Regions from separate parts of the Pseudomonas sp. GM24 genome, predicted to be linked through region 1. Evidence: predicted binding sites of a transcription regulator. Region 1 holds the regulator's gene; the other holds the start of a gene.
What was found. The regulator FliA, encoded in region 1, starts transcription of late flagellar genes. The targets are predictions, from matches to a motif close to CTAAAGTTTNNNNNNNNNNNGCCGNTAA.
Positions count from the first base shown of each region.

Region 1 (8,791 bases):
ACAACATTTCGCGATAACGCGACTGCCGCAACGCGATTGACTTCAGCTTGGCCGCCACCGGCAGCAACACCAGGTTGGCACTGGCCACGCCGTAAATGGTCGCGACGAACGCCACGGCGATGCCGCTGCCCAGTTGCGTCGGATCGGCGAGGTTGCCCATCACGTGAATCAGGCCCATCACCGCACCGATGATGCCGATGGTTGGCGCGTAGCCGCCCATGCTTTCAAAGACTTTCGCCGCCTCGATGTCGCGGGCTTCCTGGGTGTAGAAATCCACTTCGAGGATGCTGCGGATCGCTTCCGGCTCAGCGCCGTCGACCAGCAGTTGCAGGCCCTTGCGCGAGTAGTTGTCCGGTTCGGCATCGGCTACGCCTTCCAGGCCCAGCAGGCCTTCCTTGCGCGCGGTGAGGCTCCAGTTGACGACGCGATCGATGCCACCGGCCAGATCGACCCGTGGCGGAAACAGAATCCAGGCGAGGATCTGCATGGCGCGTTTGAACGCGCTCATCGGCGATTGCAGCAGTGCGGCACCGACGGTGCCGCCCAGTACGATCAATGCCGCCGGGCCGTTGGCCAGCGCACCGAGGTGACCACCTTCAAGGTAGTTACCGCCGATGATGGCGACGAACGCCATGATGATCCCGATAAGGCTTAAAACATCCATCAGATACACGCCTCGACAATGTGTTTGCCGATGTCGTCGAGGCTGTATACCGCGTCGGCGAGGTCGGCTTTAACGATGGCCATCGGCATGCCGTAGATCACGCAACTGGCTTCGTCCTGCGCCCACACCGCGCTGCCGCCCTGCTTGAGCAGACGTGCGCCTTCACGGCCGTCGGCGCCCATGCCGGTCAACACCACCGCCAGAACTTTGTCGCCGTAGGATTTCGCCGCCGAACCAAAAGTGATGTCCACGCACGGCTTGTAGTTCAGACGCTCGTCGCCCGGGAGGATTTTCACCGCGCCACGGCCGTCGATCATCATTTGCTTGCCACCCGGCGCGAGCAACGCCAGGCCCGGACGCAGGATGTCGCCATCCTCGGCTTCCTTGACGCTGATGCGGCAGAGCTTGTCGAGACGTTCGGCGAAGGCCTTGGTGAATGCCGCCGGCATGTGCTGGATCAGCACGATCGGCGCCGGGAAGTTCGCCGGCAATTGCGTCAGCACGCGTTGCAGCGCCACCGGGCCGCCAGTCGACGTACCGATGGCAACCAGTTTGTAGGCTTTGCGTTTCGGCGCTGGCGACGAAGCGCTGGCGGCCGGAATACGGCTTGGAGCAGGTGCATGCACAGGCGCGGGTGTCGGACGTGCCGGTGCGCTGGTGCTGTGGCTGCTGAAGCTGGATGGCGCCGGAGCAGGCGTCGGTGCTGCGGCTGGAGCCGGCGCACTGTAAGCACTGAAACGACGGTTACTGCGCGAGATGCTATGCACCTTTTCGCACAGCAACTGCTTGACCTTCTCCGGGTTACGCGAGATGTCTTCGAAATTCTTCGGCAGGAAATCCACCGCACCGGCGTCCAGCGCATCCAGGGTGACCCGGGCGCCTTCGTGCGTCAGCGAGGAGAACATCAACACCGGGGTCGGGCAGCGCTGCATGATGTGCCGCACTGCCGTGATGCCGTCCATCATTGGCATCTCGTAGTCCATGGTGATCACGTCCGGCTTGAGTGCCAGCGCCTGATCGATCGCCTCTTTACCGTTGGTGGCGGTGCCGACCACCTGAATGCTCGGATCCGCTGAAAGAATTTCCGAGACGCGGCGGCGGAAAAAACCCGAATCGTCCACCACCAGGACTTTGACTGCCATAAACACTCCATTAGGTGCAGCGGGACGTTATCGCCCCGCCGCCCCGGATTCAAATACGCCGTGCGGCGTAACGCTTGAGCATGCTTGGAACATCGAGAATCAGCGCGATGCGGCCGTCACCGGTAATGGTGGCGCCGGACATGCCCGGAGTGCCCTGCAGCATTTTGCCCAATGGCTTGATGACCACTTCTTCCTGACCGACCAGTTGATCGACGACAAAGCCGATCCGCTGCGTGCCCACCGAAAGGATCACCACGTGGCCTTCACGCTGCTCTTCGTGAGCGGCGGAGCTGACCAGCCAGCGCTTGAGGTAGAACAATGGCAGCGCCTTGTCCCGCACGATCACCACTTCCTGGCCGTCGACAACGTTGGTGGTCGACAGGTCGAGGTGGAAGATTTCGTTGACGTTGACCAGCGGGAACGCAAACGCCTGATTGCCGAGCATGACCATCAGGGTTGGCATGATCGCGAGGGTCAGCGGCACCTTGATGACGATCTTCGAGCCCTGGCCCTTGGTCGAGTAGATGTTGATCGAACCGTTGAGCTGGGAAATCTTGGTCTTCACCACGTCCATGCCGACACCACGGCCGGACACGTCGGAGATCTCGGTCTTGGTCGAGAAACCCGGGGCGAAAATCAGGTTGTAGCACTCGGTATCGCTGAGGCGATCGGCCGCGTCCTTGTCCATCACACCGCGTTTTACCGCGATGGCACGCAGGACATTCGGGTCCATGCCTTTGCCGTCATCGGAAATCGACAGGAGGATATGGTCGCCCTCTTGCTCGGCTGCCAGCACCACGCGACCACCACGGGCCTTGCCCGACGCTTCGCGTTCTTCTGGCGACTCGATGCCGTGGTCGACGGCGTTGCGCACCAAGTGGACCAGCGGGTCGGCCAGGGCCTCGACAAGGTTTTTGTCGAGGTCGGTTTCTTCACCCACCAGTTCCAGGTTGATCTCTTTCTTCAGCTGACGTGCGAGGTCACGAACCAGACGCGGGAAGCGCCCGAAGACCTTCTTGATCGGCTGCATCCGCGTCTTCATCACCGCGGTCTGCAAGTCAGCCGTGACCACGTCGAGGTTCGACACGGCCTTTTGCATGGCTTCATCGCCGCTGTTCAGGCCCAGGCGCACCAGACGGTTACGCACCAGCACCAACTCGCCGACCATGTTCATGATTTCGTCGAGACGTGCCGTGTCGACACGCACGGTGGTTTCGGCTTCGCTCGCCGGTTTTTCCGGTGGCGGTGTCGCCGGCGCACGGGCCGGAGCCGGTGCAGCAGCGGCAGCCGGTTTTGGCGCTTCGGCTTTTGGCTCAGGCTTGGGCGCGGCTTTCGGCGCAGCAGCGGGAGCGGCCGCAGCCTTGGCGGCAGGCGCAGCCACCGTCGAAGCGGCGCCGGCAGTCGCGGCACCAACGTCAGTGAACTTGCCTTTGCCATGCAATTCGTCGAGCAGCGATTCGAACTCGTGATCGCTGATCAGATCGCTGCCGGCAGCAGCCGCCGCTGGAGCAGCAGGCGCCGGTGCCGAGGCAATCGCCGACTCCAGCGCATCGACGGCAAAGTTGCCCTTGCCATGCAACTGATCGAGCAGTGCTTCGAATTCGTCGTCGGTGATGTCTGAGCTGTCGCCCTTGGCCGGTGCCGCAGCAGCTGCCGCAACTGGCGCAACCGCGTCCACCGCGAACTGGCCTTTGCCGTGCAACTGATCGAGCAATGACTCGAACTCGGCATCGGTGATTTCATCGCTCGCGGCTTCAGCGGCCGTTTGCGCAGGGGCAGCAGCGGCCGGGGCTTCGGCTTCGGCCTTGACGGCGTTCAGCGAGTCCAGCAGTTGCTCGAATTCGTTATCAGTGATGTCGCCCGAGGAATCGCCTTCAACGACCAGTTCTTCGATCATCTCGGCCACCGGCGAAGCCGGGGCTGCGTCCGCCGCTTGCGGTTCGGCCAGGCGCGCCAGGGCGGCCAGCAGCTCCGGCGTGGCGGCGGTGATCGGAGCACGCTCGCGGACTTCGCTGAACATGCTGTTCACCGCGTCCAGTGCTTCGAGGACAACGTCCATCAGTTCTGCATCAACGCGACGCTCACCCTTGCGCAGGATGTCGAACACGTTTTCGGCGATGTGACAGCACTCCACCAGCTCATTGAGCTGAAGGAAGCCGGCGCCCCCTTTTACAGTGTGGAAACCGCGAAAAATTGCGTTGAGCAGATCTGCGTCATCCGGACGGCTTTCCAGCTCGACCAGTTGTTCGGACAGTTGCTCAAGAATCTCGCCGGCCTCAACCAGGAAATCCTGAAGGATCTCTTCATCGGCGCCGAAGCTCATTAATGGGGTGCTCCTACAGGTCTAAAAACCCAAAAAACCTAAAATTCCAAAACTCTAGAACCCGAGGCTGGATAACAAATCGTCCACATCGTCCTGACCGGACACAACGTCTTCTCGTTTATCGGCATGAATCTGCGGACCTTCACCCTGCGAGAGATGTTTTTGTGGATCTTTTTCTGCAAGCATCGCGGCGCGGTCATGTTCGATGCCCGCAAAGCGGTCGACCTGACTGGCCATGAGCACGAGTTTGAGCAAATTGCTTTCGACTTCGGTGACCAGTTGGGTCACACGCTTGATCACCTGACCGGTCAGGTCCTGGTAATCCTGGGCCAGCAGGATGTCGTTGAGATTGCTCGACACCGCACGGTTGTCCGTGCTGCTGCGTGACAGAAAACCGTCGACCCGGCGCGCCAGTTCACGGAACTCTTCAGCCCCGACCTCGCGACGCATGAAGCGGCCCCAATCGGCGCTCAAGGTCTGGGCTTCATCAGCCAGACTATTGACCACCGGCGTGGCGCTTTCCACCAGATCCATGGTGCGGTTGGCCGCGGCCTCTGTCAGCTTGACCACATAGCCCAGGCGTTCGGTGGCGTCGGTGATTTGCGACACTTCCTCGGCCTGCGGCATGTTCGGGTCGATCTGGAAGTTGACGATCGCACTGTGCAGTTCACGTGTGAGCTTGCCCACTTCCTGGTACAGGCCACGGTCACGGGTCTGATTGAGCTCATGGATCAGTTGCACAGCGTCGCCGAACCTGCCTTTTTCAAGGCTTTCGACCAGTTCGACCGCGTGTTTTTTCAGGGTCGACTCGAAATCGCCCTGTGAAGATTCGTTATGCTCCATAGCTCCCCCGCGCGTTCATCAGCCGATGCGTTCGAAAATCTTCTCGATTTTGTCTTTCAACGCCTGAGCCGTGAAAGGTTTGACTACGTAGCCGTTTACACCGGCCTGAGCGGCTTCAATGATCTGCTCGCGCTTGGCTTCTGCAGTCACCATCAGCACTGGCAGGTGCTTGAGCTTTTCATCGGCACGCACGTGGCGCAGCAGGTCGATACCGGTCATGCCCGGCATGTTCCAGTCCGTTACCAGAAAGTCGATGCTGCCGCTGTTGAGCACTGGAATGGCAGTCACGCCATCGTCAGCCTCGACGGTGTTGGTGAACCCAAGATCACGCAGCAGGTTCTTGATGATCCGCCGCATCGTTGAGAAGTCATCAACGATGAGGATTTTCATGTCTTTGTTCAATTCGACCTCCAAGCAGTCTTAAACGCGCCCAGCACCTGGACGCGCCACTTCAATCAATCGGCTTAGCACTCGAAGACTGTCTGGAGCACAACAGAGCAAGACCGGTGCCGTTCATCACCGCACCAGCCTCGTTCGCAGTGTCCCCACACCGCCTTCAGCGCGCTCGCCACTCCCCCAAACGCCCCCGCAAACGGGCCGCGCACTGGCTGTGTAACTGGCTGACCCGCGATTCACTGACGCCAAGGACTTCACCGATTTCCTTGAGGTTCAGCTCTTCGTCGTAGTACAGCGCCAACACCAGTCGCTCACGCTCCGGCAAATTGGCAATCGCGTCCGCCAACGCAGCCTGGAAACGTTCATCTTCCAGATCGCGCGACGGCTCAAGATGAGCACTCGCGCCATCCTCGTGCAGCCCTTCGTGTTCGCCGTCCTGCAGCAGGTCGTCGAAACTGAACAGGCGGCTGCCCAAGGTGTCATTCAAAATCCCGTAGTAATCGTCGAGACTCAATTGGAGTTCGGCTGCAACCTCGTGATCTTTAGCGTCACGGCCGGTTTTAGCTTCAATTGAGCGAATTGCGTCACTGACCATACGGGTATTGCGGTGAACCGAGCGTGGCGCCCAGTCCCCTTTGCGCACTTCGTCGAGCATCGCGCCGCGGATTCGAATGCCCGCGTACGTTTCAAAACTGGCGCCTTTGCTGGCGTCATATTTGGTCGAGACTTCGAGCAGACCGATCATTCCGGCCTGGATCAGGTCTTCGACCTGCACACTCGCCGGCAAACGCGCCAGCAAGTGGTAGGCAATGCGTTTGACCAGTGGCGCGTAACGCTCGATCAGTTCGTACTGCGCGTCACGTGCCGACTTCTTGTAGTAGTTCATACCGCTTGCGGTCATAGCACGGGCCCTGCCGTTTGCTGCACGAGGCGCTCGACGAAAAACTCAAGGTGGCCACGCGGGTTGGCGGGCAGCGGCCAGGTGTCGACCTTCTGCGCGATCGCCTTGAACGCCAGTGCGCACTTGGAACGCGGGAAGGCTTCATACACCGCACGCTGCTTCTGCACCGCTTTACGCACGCTTTCGTCGTAAGGCACGGCGCCGACATATTGTAGGGCCACGTCAAGGAAGCGATCCGTGACCTTGGTCAACTTGGCGAACAGGTTGCGCCCTTCCTGCGGGCTCTGCGCCATGTTGGCGAGGACGCGGAAGCGGTTCATGCCGTAATCGCGGTTGAGCAATTTGATCAGCGCGTAGGCGTCGGTAATGGACGTCGGCTCGTCGCAGACCACCAGCAACACTTCCTGGGCTGCGCGCACGAAACTGACTACCGAGTCACCAATACCCGCAGCGGTGTCGATCACCAATACGTCGAGATTGTCGCCGATGTCGCTGAACGCCTGAATCAGGCCGGCGTGTTGCGCCGGACTCAGGTGGACCATGCTCTGCGTGCCGGACGCCGCCGGCACGATGCGAATGCCACCGGGGCCTTGCAACAGCACGTCGCGCAATTCGCAACGGCCTTCGATGACGTCGGCCAGCGTGCGCTTAGGGGTCAGCCCCAACAATACGTCAACGTTCGCCAGACCGAGGTCGGCGTCCAGCAGCATGACCCGACGGCCAAGCTCTGCCAGCGCCAGCGACAAGTTCACTGACACGTTAGTCTTGCCGACGCCACCTTTGCCGCCGGTCACCGCGATCACCTGTACGGGATGCATGCTGCCCATGTTATTTCTTTACCTTGTCTTGCATAGACGGAGGCCACATTACTGGCTGCGCGTTCACAACCGGAACAATGCATGGCAGACCATCGATGTAGGTACAAAAACTGTTCATGAATACCTCAGCCTACCTGCTTGGTCGGGCTGTGATAGATATCAGCGAACATGTCAGCCATGGCTTCTTCGCTGGGTTCTTCCTGCATTTGCACGCTGACGGCGCGGCTGACCAGTTGATGACGACGCGGCAGATGCAAATCATCCGGAATCCGTGGGCCATCGGTCAGGTACGCGACCGGCAATTCATGACTGATCGCCAGGCTCAACACTTCGCCAAGGCTGGCCGTTTCATCCAGTTTAGTCAGGATGCAGCCGGCAAGCCCGCAACGCTTGTAACTGTGATAAGCGGCGGTTAGAACCTGTTTCTGGCTGGTGGTTGCCAAGACCAGATAATTTTTTGACCGAATGCCACGCCCGGCCAGACTTTCGAGCTGCATGCGCAGGGCTGGATCGCTGGCTTGCAGGCCGGCAGTATCGATCAGCACCACGCGTTTGCGCAGCAGTGGATCCAGCGCCTGCACCAGCGATTGGCCCGGATCGACGTGGGTCACCGGCACATTGAGAATGCGACCCAGCGTCTTCAGCTGTTCCTGAGCGCCGATACGGAAACTGTCCATGCTCACCAGCGCGACATTCTGCGCGCCGTATTTCAGCACATAACGCGCGGCAAGCTTGGCCAGCGTAGTGGTCTTGCCCATGCCGGCCGGGCCGACCATGGCAATCACACCGCCCTCTTCCAGCGGCTCGACTTCCGGTACGGCAATCATCCGTGCCAGGTGCGCGAGCAACATGCGCCAGGCCTGACGCGGCTCTTCGATATCGGTGATCATCGCCAGCAGATCGCGCGACAACGGGCCGGACAGGCCGATACGTTGCAGACGGCGATACAGATTGGCCTGCGCCGGACGGCTGCCTTGCAGCTGATTCCAGGCCAGGGTACCGAGCTGGACTTCCATCAGCTCGCGCAGGCTGTTCAATTCAAAACGCATCGAATCCAGTGCGCGCGGATCAACACCGCCGGAAGACTGCGCAGGTGCCGGGGCTGGACGCGCCGGAGCGGCGTAGGTCGGCTCGGTCAGCGGTTCAGCTGCGGTCAGCGGCAGGCCGGCCGTCAACGGCAGGCCAGCGAAAATCTGGCGATTGCTGTTGCCATCGGCTTCGCCACGCAGGCTCAACTCGGCCTGAGCGGTGACGATGCGCGACTGGGTCTTGCGCAGCTCGTCTTCGAGCTCCATGTTCGGAACCCGTGGCGCCAACGCCGACAATTTGTAATCCAGTGCCGCCGTCAGCTCGACACCGCCGGCAATGCGGCGGTTGCCAATAATGGCGGCATCAGCGCCCAGCTCATCACGAACCAGCTTCATGGCCTGACGCATATCGGCGGCAAAGAAACGCTTAACTTGCATAAACCACTACCTCAGCCGTTGGGCCCTACTGTCGCAACGATGGTCACTTGCTTGTTGTCCGGTATTTCCTGGTAGGCCAGCACATGCAGTCCAGGGACTGCGAGGCGGCCAAAGCGCGAGAGCATCGCGCGGATCGGGCCAGCGACCAAAAGGATCACCGGCTGACCTTGCATTTCCTGACGCTGCGCCGCTTCGATGAGCGAACGCTGCAGCTTCTCGGCCATGCTTGGCTCCAGCA
Region 1 covers NZ_AKJR01000174.1:2,098-10,888, reverse strand. Annotated here, with positions in the region: gene PMI23_RS19225 (flagellar motor protein) at 1-664, opposite strand, end outside; gene PMI23_RS19220 (protein-glutamate methylesterase/protein-glutamine glutaminase) at 664-1,806, opposite strand; gene PMI23_RS19215 (chemotaxis protein CheA) at 1,856-4,129, opposite strand; gene PMI23_RS19210 (protein phosphatase CheZ) at 4,184-4,972, opposite strand; gene PMI23_RS19205 (chemotaxis response regulator CheY) at 4,991-5,362, opposite strand; gene fliA (RNA polymerase sigma factor FliA) at 5,529-6,269, opposite strand; gene fleN (flagellar synthesis regulator FleN) at 6,266-7,096, opposite strand; gene flhF (flagellar biosynthesis protein FlhF) at 7,213-8,553, opposite strand; gene flhA (flagellar biosynthesis protein FlhA) at 8,565-8,791, opposite strand, start outside.

Region 2 (7,275 bases), on a different contig from region 1:
AAAGTTGATCGATGGTTTACACGCAGGGCAACTGAGCGGCGCGCCCTCTGCCGGGACGTCTGCCGAGGGCAAGCGTACTGCAAACCGCGCCACAAAAGTGCAGGAAAAATCGCTTTTAATACGTTTATGTCGGTCCTGCGATAGCACCCGAGCGATTCAGTTGTTAAAAGGTACGTCTTTGAAATTGCCCTGCGAAAGGAACTCGAACATGCCCGCCACTTTCACCAAAAGCGCCCTGGTCCTGAGCCTGCTGCTCGGCCTCGGTCAGGCGCACGCCGCCAGCCAGACTGATCCGAAAGCGATCGCTGCCACCAACGGCATCCCGCATCCGGCGGTGATCGCTCACCGTGGCGCCTCTTTCGATGCGCCGGAATCCACTGCGGCGTCCTACAAACTGGCCCGCGATCTGGGCGCCGACTACCTGGAAATGGACCTGCAGCGCAGCAAGGACGGCGTGTTGTTCGCCCTGCACGACGACAACCTGCAACGCACCACTGACGTTGCGACCAAATTCCCGGATCGCAAGGACGCCTCGGCCACCGCGTTCACCATGGCCGAACTGAAAACACTCGACGCCGGCAGCTGGTTCAACACCAAGTACCCGGATCGCGCGCGCCCGACTTACGCCGGGCTGAAAATTCTGACCCTTGATGAAATCATCGACATCGCCCAAGCCAATCCGCAACACAAGCCGGGCCTGTACATCGAGACCAAAGAGCCGCAACTGTTTCCCGGGATCGAGAAAGACCTGAAAGAGAAACTGCAGGATCGCGGCTGGCTGAGCCCGGCCGGTTCGAAACTGGCGAAGAGCGCACTGGGCGTTGGTCAGGGCAAAGGCAAAGTGATTCTGCAAACATTCGAGAAAAACAGCCTCGAACTGCTGGAAAAAGAAATGCCGCAAGTGCCGAAAATCCTCCTGTTGTGGGTGGGCGAAGGCAGCATCGAGCCAAAATCGAAAGTGACGTTTGCCGAATCCGGCGAGAAAGACAAAAACGTTTTCTACGGCAAACAAGAGCCGAAGTCCGAAGCCGAATTCAAACAATGGGTGGATTACGCCAAGGCCCAAGGCGCAATCGGTACCGGCCCGTCGGCGAAGCTGACCAAGGGTGGCGATCAGAGCTATTCGGATCTGGTGCAACCGTGGATGAATAAATACACCCACGACCAGGGCATGCTAGTGCACGTCTACACCGTCGACGAGCCGGTGGACTTCGAGAAAGTCATGGCGGCCGGTGTCGACGGCATCTTCACCAACCGTGCCAGCGAACTGTTGAAGTTCTATAAACGCCCGGCGGCCGGCAGCGTTGATCAGGTACTGAAGAACAACGGCTTCTGATCTTAAATCAAGGCGCTTTCATCGCGGGCAAGCCACGCTCCCACAGGTTCTGTGCAGGTGCATGGCTTGCCCGTTTTGTTTGGCTTTGGGATTTTAAGGGTGAGTTAAGTTGCACTGGTTAACCTGAGGCCACTTAAACGAATCACCCCAAGGAACGAACCGATGAAAACTTTGACTGCCCTGTTTACCGCCGCTGCCCTGACTCTTACCGCTGGCCTGGCCCAGGCTGATGTTCGCGTTGACCAGATTCCTGAACTGGTTAAGTCGGGCAAAATCAAGTCGCTGGAGTCGATGAACGCCGAAGCGCTGAAACTGCATCCGGGTGCGACGATTACTGACACCGACCTGGATAACCACTTCAACGGTTATGAGTATGAAGTTGAATTGAAAACTGCTGATGGCAAAGAGTTCGATGTGGACTTTGATGCAACTACCGGCAAAGTGCTGAGCAACAAGCAAGACACTTGATTGAACGCACCACCAAAAGCCGCACGATTGAAAGATCGTGCGGCTTTTTTTGTGTCTGGTGTTTGGCTTGGTTGATGTGTTGCCAGTGAGATTTTCTCCCCCTCACCCCAGCCCTCCCGAAACGTCGGACCGCCCCCAAGGGGGCGAGGGGGAAAGGGAGCCGATCGGGGGTTACTCAAGACCTGAATGCGCCTCGATATTTCAGGTCGGCGTACCTCAAATAGTCACCACGGTCAGTTCCCTCTCCCTTGGGAGAGGGCTAGGGTGAGGGAGAAGGGCATCACGCCGAGGTGCTGACCAGCGAACCGGAAGTGCTGCTGTCAGAATCCTGCAAGGCCTGCAACAGCGAGGCTGTGGCGGTAGACAGGGAAGCCGAGGTAGCGGTGATCTGCGCCTGTGCAGCGGCTACTTCGGCCGCCTTGGCATCAGAACTTTCCTGCTTCGCCTGCGCCGCTTGCAACGCTTGCTGCTCCTCCTGCAATTGCTTCTGCAGTTCGGCAATCTGCTTGCGCAGTTCCTTCACCGAATCCGATTCTTCACTGCTGGAATCGCTGTCACCCGCGGGTGCCGCACCACCGCCCGCAGCCACTTTGCTGGTGTCCGCTTTCACGCCAGTGCTGGCGGCTGCCGTGGTCGAGGTCTCGTCACCGACGTCGCTGATTGCGGTTTTACTGGTGGGTGTCGTGACGGTCTGATTGATCGAAACTGAAGTAATGCTGACCATGGAAAGGCTCCAATGCCGGTGATAGATAACCGGTCATCGACCATGGCTGCATCAATTTGAGATCGACTGTGTACCGACTCGGTATCCGAATCGGTACACGTTCAATGACCTCAGGCGCTGAGGCGCGCGGTGACTTCGTTCAACTGCCCCGACAGGCTATGCAGGTTCTGACTGGCGCTTTCAGTGCGCTGCACATTGTCGAGGTTGGTGCTGGCGATCGACGTGATCTCGGTGAGGTTGCGCGAGATGTCCTCGGCCACCGAGGTCTGCTCTTCCGCAGCGGTGGCGATCTGACGGTTCATGTCGCGGATCGCTTCCACCGCGTGGGTGATGCGCTCCAGCATCGCGCCAGCCTGGGTCACTTGCTCAACGCTTTCATCACTGCGCGTCTGGCCGCTGTCGATGGCTTGCGCCGCATCCACCGCGCCGGTCTGCACGCTCTGAATGATCTGGTTGATCTCGATGATCGACTCGGCGGTGCGTTGTGCGAGGTTGCGCACTTCATCGGCAACCACCGCAAAACCACGCCCGGCTTCACCGGCCCGCGCCGCTTCAATCGCGGCGTTGAGTGCCAGCAGATTGGTCTGCTCGGCGATGCCGCGAATCACTTCCAGCACCTTGCCGATGCGGCCGCTGTCGGCTTCCAGACGACGAATCACCGTGGCGGTATTGGCGATTTCGCCGCGCATCTGCGTGATCGAGTGGATGGTGCTCTGCATGACCTTTTCACCCTGTTGGGCGGACTGATCAGCATCGTCGGCCGCACGCGCGGCATCGGCGGCGTGACGCGCCACTTCCTGCGCGGTGGCGGACATTTCGTTCATGGCCGTAGCGACTTGATCGGTGCGGTTGAACTGCTCGTTGGTGCCGCCAGCCATGGTCGTGGCGATCGCGTTCAACTCGCCGCTGGCGCTGTCCAGATCGCTGGCACTGCGCTGCAGACGGGTGAAGGTTTCGGCGAGAAAATCACGCAAGGTGTTGGCGGCAGCAGCGAGATTGCCCAGTTCATCCTGACGGTCGCTGACCACACGTTCGGCCAGTTTGCCGCGACTCAATTGGGTGACGTAATCGATCAGTTTACGGATCGGCTCGACCAGGTTGCGGTTGACCAGCCACAGGCTCAACAGGCCGATCAGCAGACCCGACGCGAGCATCACCAACAGCCCCAGCCACACAGTGCGATCAGCCTCGGCACTGATCAGCGCCGACTGCGCGGTGCCTTGCTTGCGCAACTCGGCGACCAGTTCGCTCATCTGATCGCTGGCGGCACGGTCAACGCCTTTGACCGCCGCGTCACCTGCCGTCGGATCACCACCGGCAGCCACGTAGGCATCGCGGCCCTTCTGATAGGCAGAACCCAACTGACGATGCTCATCACGCAAACGTTCGATGCGGTTTTTCAGGCTCGGCTCGAGACCTTTCTGGCCGGCCAGTTCACCGAGGATGTTCTGCACATCGCGCTGACGGTCTTCGAACTGCCCCCAGTACTTGGCCAGATCCGCCGGCTGCTTGCCGCGCAACAACACGTTTTTCCATTCCTGCACCTGCACCTTGAATTGCAGGTTCGCCTCGTCGATCAATTGCGAAGTGTGCAAGGGACCGGCGATCAACTGGCTGTAACTCTGCACGCCGTTGGACAGGAAATGAAAACAGGCCAGGGCAATCAACAGCACCGCCAACAGGCTGCCGCTCAGCAGGGCGAGAATTTGCGTTCTCAGGGATTTTTGCAGCATCGCAAGATACTCAGGACAGGGATGAGGCACGCCCGGTAAGGCGTGAAATTTTGCCGGACATCCATGTCGGCGAGCCTTGGTTCATGGCCAATGGCGCGCAACCTAACGCACCTGTGATCGGCGCGCCAGAGCGCTTCTTGAAGAAAATCCGACCGTCGGTAAGTCGCTGATTTGACGTCACTTTGCTGTCACATAAACGTCATGTGACATTGCGATGATGTGGCTCAGTGAACCTGCCATTTGCGCGACCGACGCCCCCTCCTCGCAGCGAGCCTTCATGAACCACAGCCTCGATATCAGCCATCGCGACCCCGATCTGTTCGGCCTGCTCTATGGCTATCGCTTCCTGCCCGGCGAACGTGGTCGCGAAGTCGATTCGGCCACAGCGTTGCGCTGTTTGCAGGACGACAGCGACAGCGGTGAATTCCTTTGGCTGCACCTCAATCTGGCGCATGCGGCGTGCGAGCGCTGGATGAAAAGTCATCTGCAATTGCCCGAAGAGTTTTTCGAGGCGCTGCACGAAGGCTCGCGCTCGACGCGCATCGAGCATGTCGATTCGGCGTTGTTGGCGGTGGTCAACGATGTGGTGTTCAACCTCAGCAGCATGGTCTCCTCGGACGTGTCGACGCTGTGGGTTTGTGTGCGCAGCAAACTGATCGTCAGTGCGCGTCTGCAACCGCTGCATTCGGTGGACAAACTGCGCTCGTCGGTGAAGGCCGGCGAGCGCTTTCGTTCCCCCTCGGAACTGCTTGTGCATCTGCTGCGCGATCAAGGCGAAGTGCTGACGCAGATCGTGCGCAAGACCAGCATGAGCGTCGATCAGGTCGAGGATGAATTGCTCTCCTCGCGGCTGTCGACCAACCGTGCCGAACTCGGCGCCAACCGGCGGGTGCTGGTGCGTCTGCAACGGCTGTTGGCGCTGGAGCCGGGTTCGTTATTGCGTTTGCTCAATCGGCCGCCGCCCTGGTTGCAGAAGGAGGACGTCAAGGAACTGCGCAAATCCACCGAGGAGTTTGCGCTGATCATCAACGACCTCACTGCACTGGGTGAGCGGATCAAACTGCTGCAGGAAGAGATCGCCGCCAACCTCAACGAACAGAGCAACCGCACGCTGTTTACTTTGACGGTGGTGACTGTGCTTGCGTTGCCAATCAACATCATTGCCGGTTTTTTCGGGATGAATGTGGGCGGGGTGCCGTTGTCGCAGGATCCGGAAGGGTTCTGGATTTTGGTCGCACTGGTGGCGACGTTTACCGTGATTGCCGGGCGTTGGGCGTTTCGCAAGCGCGGGGATTATTGACGCCTCAACGCTCGTTCCCATGCTCTGCGTGGGAATGCATCGAGTGACGCTCTGCGTCACAGGGGACGCGGAGCGTCCCGGGCGTCATTCTCACGCAGAGCGTGGGAACGAGCAGAAGACCGACGGTTGGGGTATTCAGCCAAACACTGACATGGCGCAGTCTCTCTGTAACATTCTGCAACGATCATGGGCGACATTCCTTCCCTCGCTCAGGATTGTCCTGCCATGGCTACTCCCTCCCTGACCGTCAGCCCCACGTCCGCCCACAGTGGCAGGCCAGCCCTCGACAAGAAAACCGGTCCGTTCACCTACGTGATCTTTTTCGCCGTGTTGGCCATGGGGATGCTGTTCACCGCCTACAGCCTGATGCACGACATGCACGAACTCGGCACGGTGGTCACCACGTGGACGCCGTTTCTGTTGCTCGGTGTGGCGCTGCTGATTGCCCTGGGCTTTGAGTTCGTCAACGGTTTCCACGACACCGCCAACGCCGTCGCGACGGTGATCTACACCCACTCGCTGCCGCCGAACGTGGCGGTGGTCTGGTCGGGTTTCTTCAACTTCCTCGGTGTGCTGCTTTCGAGCGGCGCGGTGGCGTTCGGCATCATCGCTTTGCTGCCAGTGGAATTGATTCTGCAGGTCGGTTCTTCCGCCGGTTTCTCGATGATTTTCGCCCTGCTGATCGCGGCGATCCTGTGGAACCTCGGCACCTGGTGGCTGGGTTTGCCGGCGTCGTCGTCACACACCTTGATCGGCTCGATCATCGGTGTCGGCGTGGCCAATGCGTTGATGCACGGCCGTGACGGCACCAGCGGCGTCGATTGGGCGCAGGCGACTAAAATCGGTTACGCCTTGCTGCTGTCGCCGCTGGTAGGTTTCGGTTGCGCGGCGCTGTTGCTGCTGGCGCTGCGCGCCTTCGTGAAAAATCGTTCGCTGTACAAGGCTCCGGAAGGCAATACCCCGCCGCCATGGTGGATTCGCGGTCTGCTGATTCTGACCTGCACCGGCGTGTCCTTCGCCCACGGCTCCAACGACGGCCAGAAAGGCATGGGCCTGATCATGCTGATTCTGGTCGGCACGCTGCCGATGGCTTACGCCTTGAACCGCACCATGCCGGAAGAACAATCGCTGCAGTTCGCCGCCGTGGCGCAAGTCACCCAGCAAGCGCTGGTGAAAAGTGCCCCGCTGCCGACGCCCGCCGATCCGCGTGCAGTGCTCTCCGATTACGTGCGCAGCAAGGACGCCACGCCACAACTGATCCCCGCCCTTGCCGCCCTCACCGGGCACATCGGCGAAGAGGTCAAAGGCTACGGTTCGCTGGCGAAAGTCCCGGCCGAAGCCATGGGCAACGTGCGTAACGACATGTACCTGGCCAGCGAAAGCATTCGCCTGATGGACAAGAACAAGGTCGGCAATTTCGACGCCGACACCAGCGGCAAACTGCAGTTGTTCAAACAGCAGATCGACAACGCCACGCGGTTTATTCCGCTGTGGGTGAAAATCGCCGTGGCCATCGCGCTCGGGTTGGGCACCATGGTTGGCTGGAAACGGATTGTGGTGACGGTCGGCGAGAAGATCGGCAAGACCCATCTGACCTATGCGCAGGGCGCCTCGGCGGAAACCGTGGCGATGCTGACCATCGGTGCGGCGGACATGTTTGGTTTGCCGGTGTCGACGACCCATGTTTTGTCCTCGGGTGTGGCCGGGACCATGG
Region 2 covers NZ_AKJR01000115.1:214-7,488, reverse strand. Annotated here, with positions in the region: gene PMI23_RS14710 (glycerophosphodiester phosphodiesterase) at 209-1,336, shown strand; gene PMI23_RS14705 (PepSY domain-containing protein) at 1,499-1,804, shown strand; gene PMI23_RS14700 (hypothetical protein) at 2,085-2,528, opposite strand; gene PMI23_RS14695 (methyl-accepting chemotaxis protein) at 2,639-4,261, opposite strand; gene PMI23_RS14690 (transporter) at 4,539-5,561, shown strand; gene PMI23_RS14685 (inorganic phosphate transporter) at 5,787-7,275, shown strand, end outside.
Region 2: PMI23_RS14695 (methyl-accepting chemotaxis protein) is a predicted target of FliA. The motif match lies at 4,376-4,403, and genes of this name have one in related genera.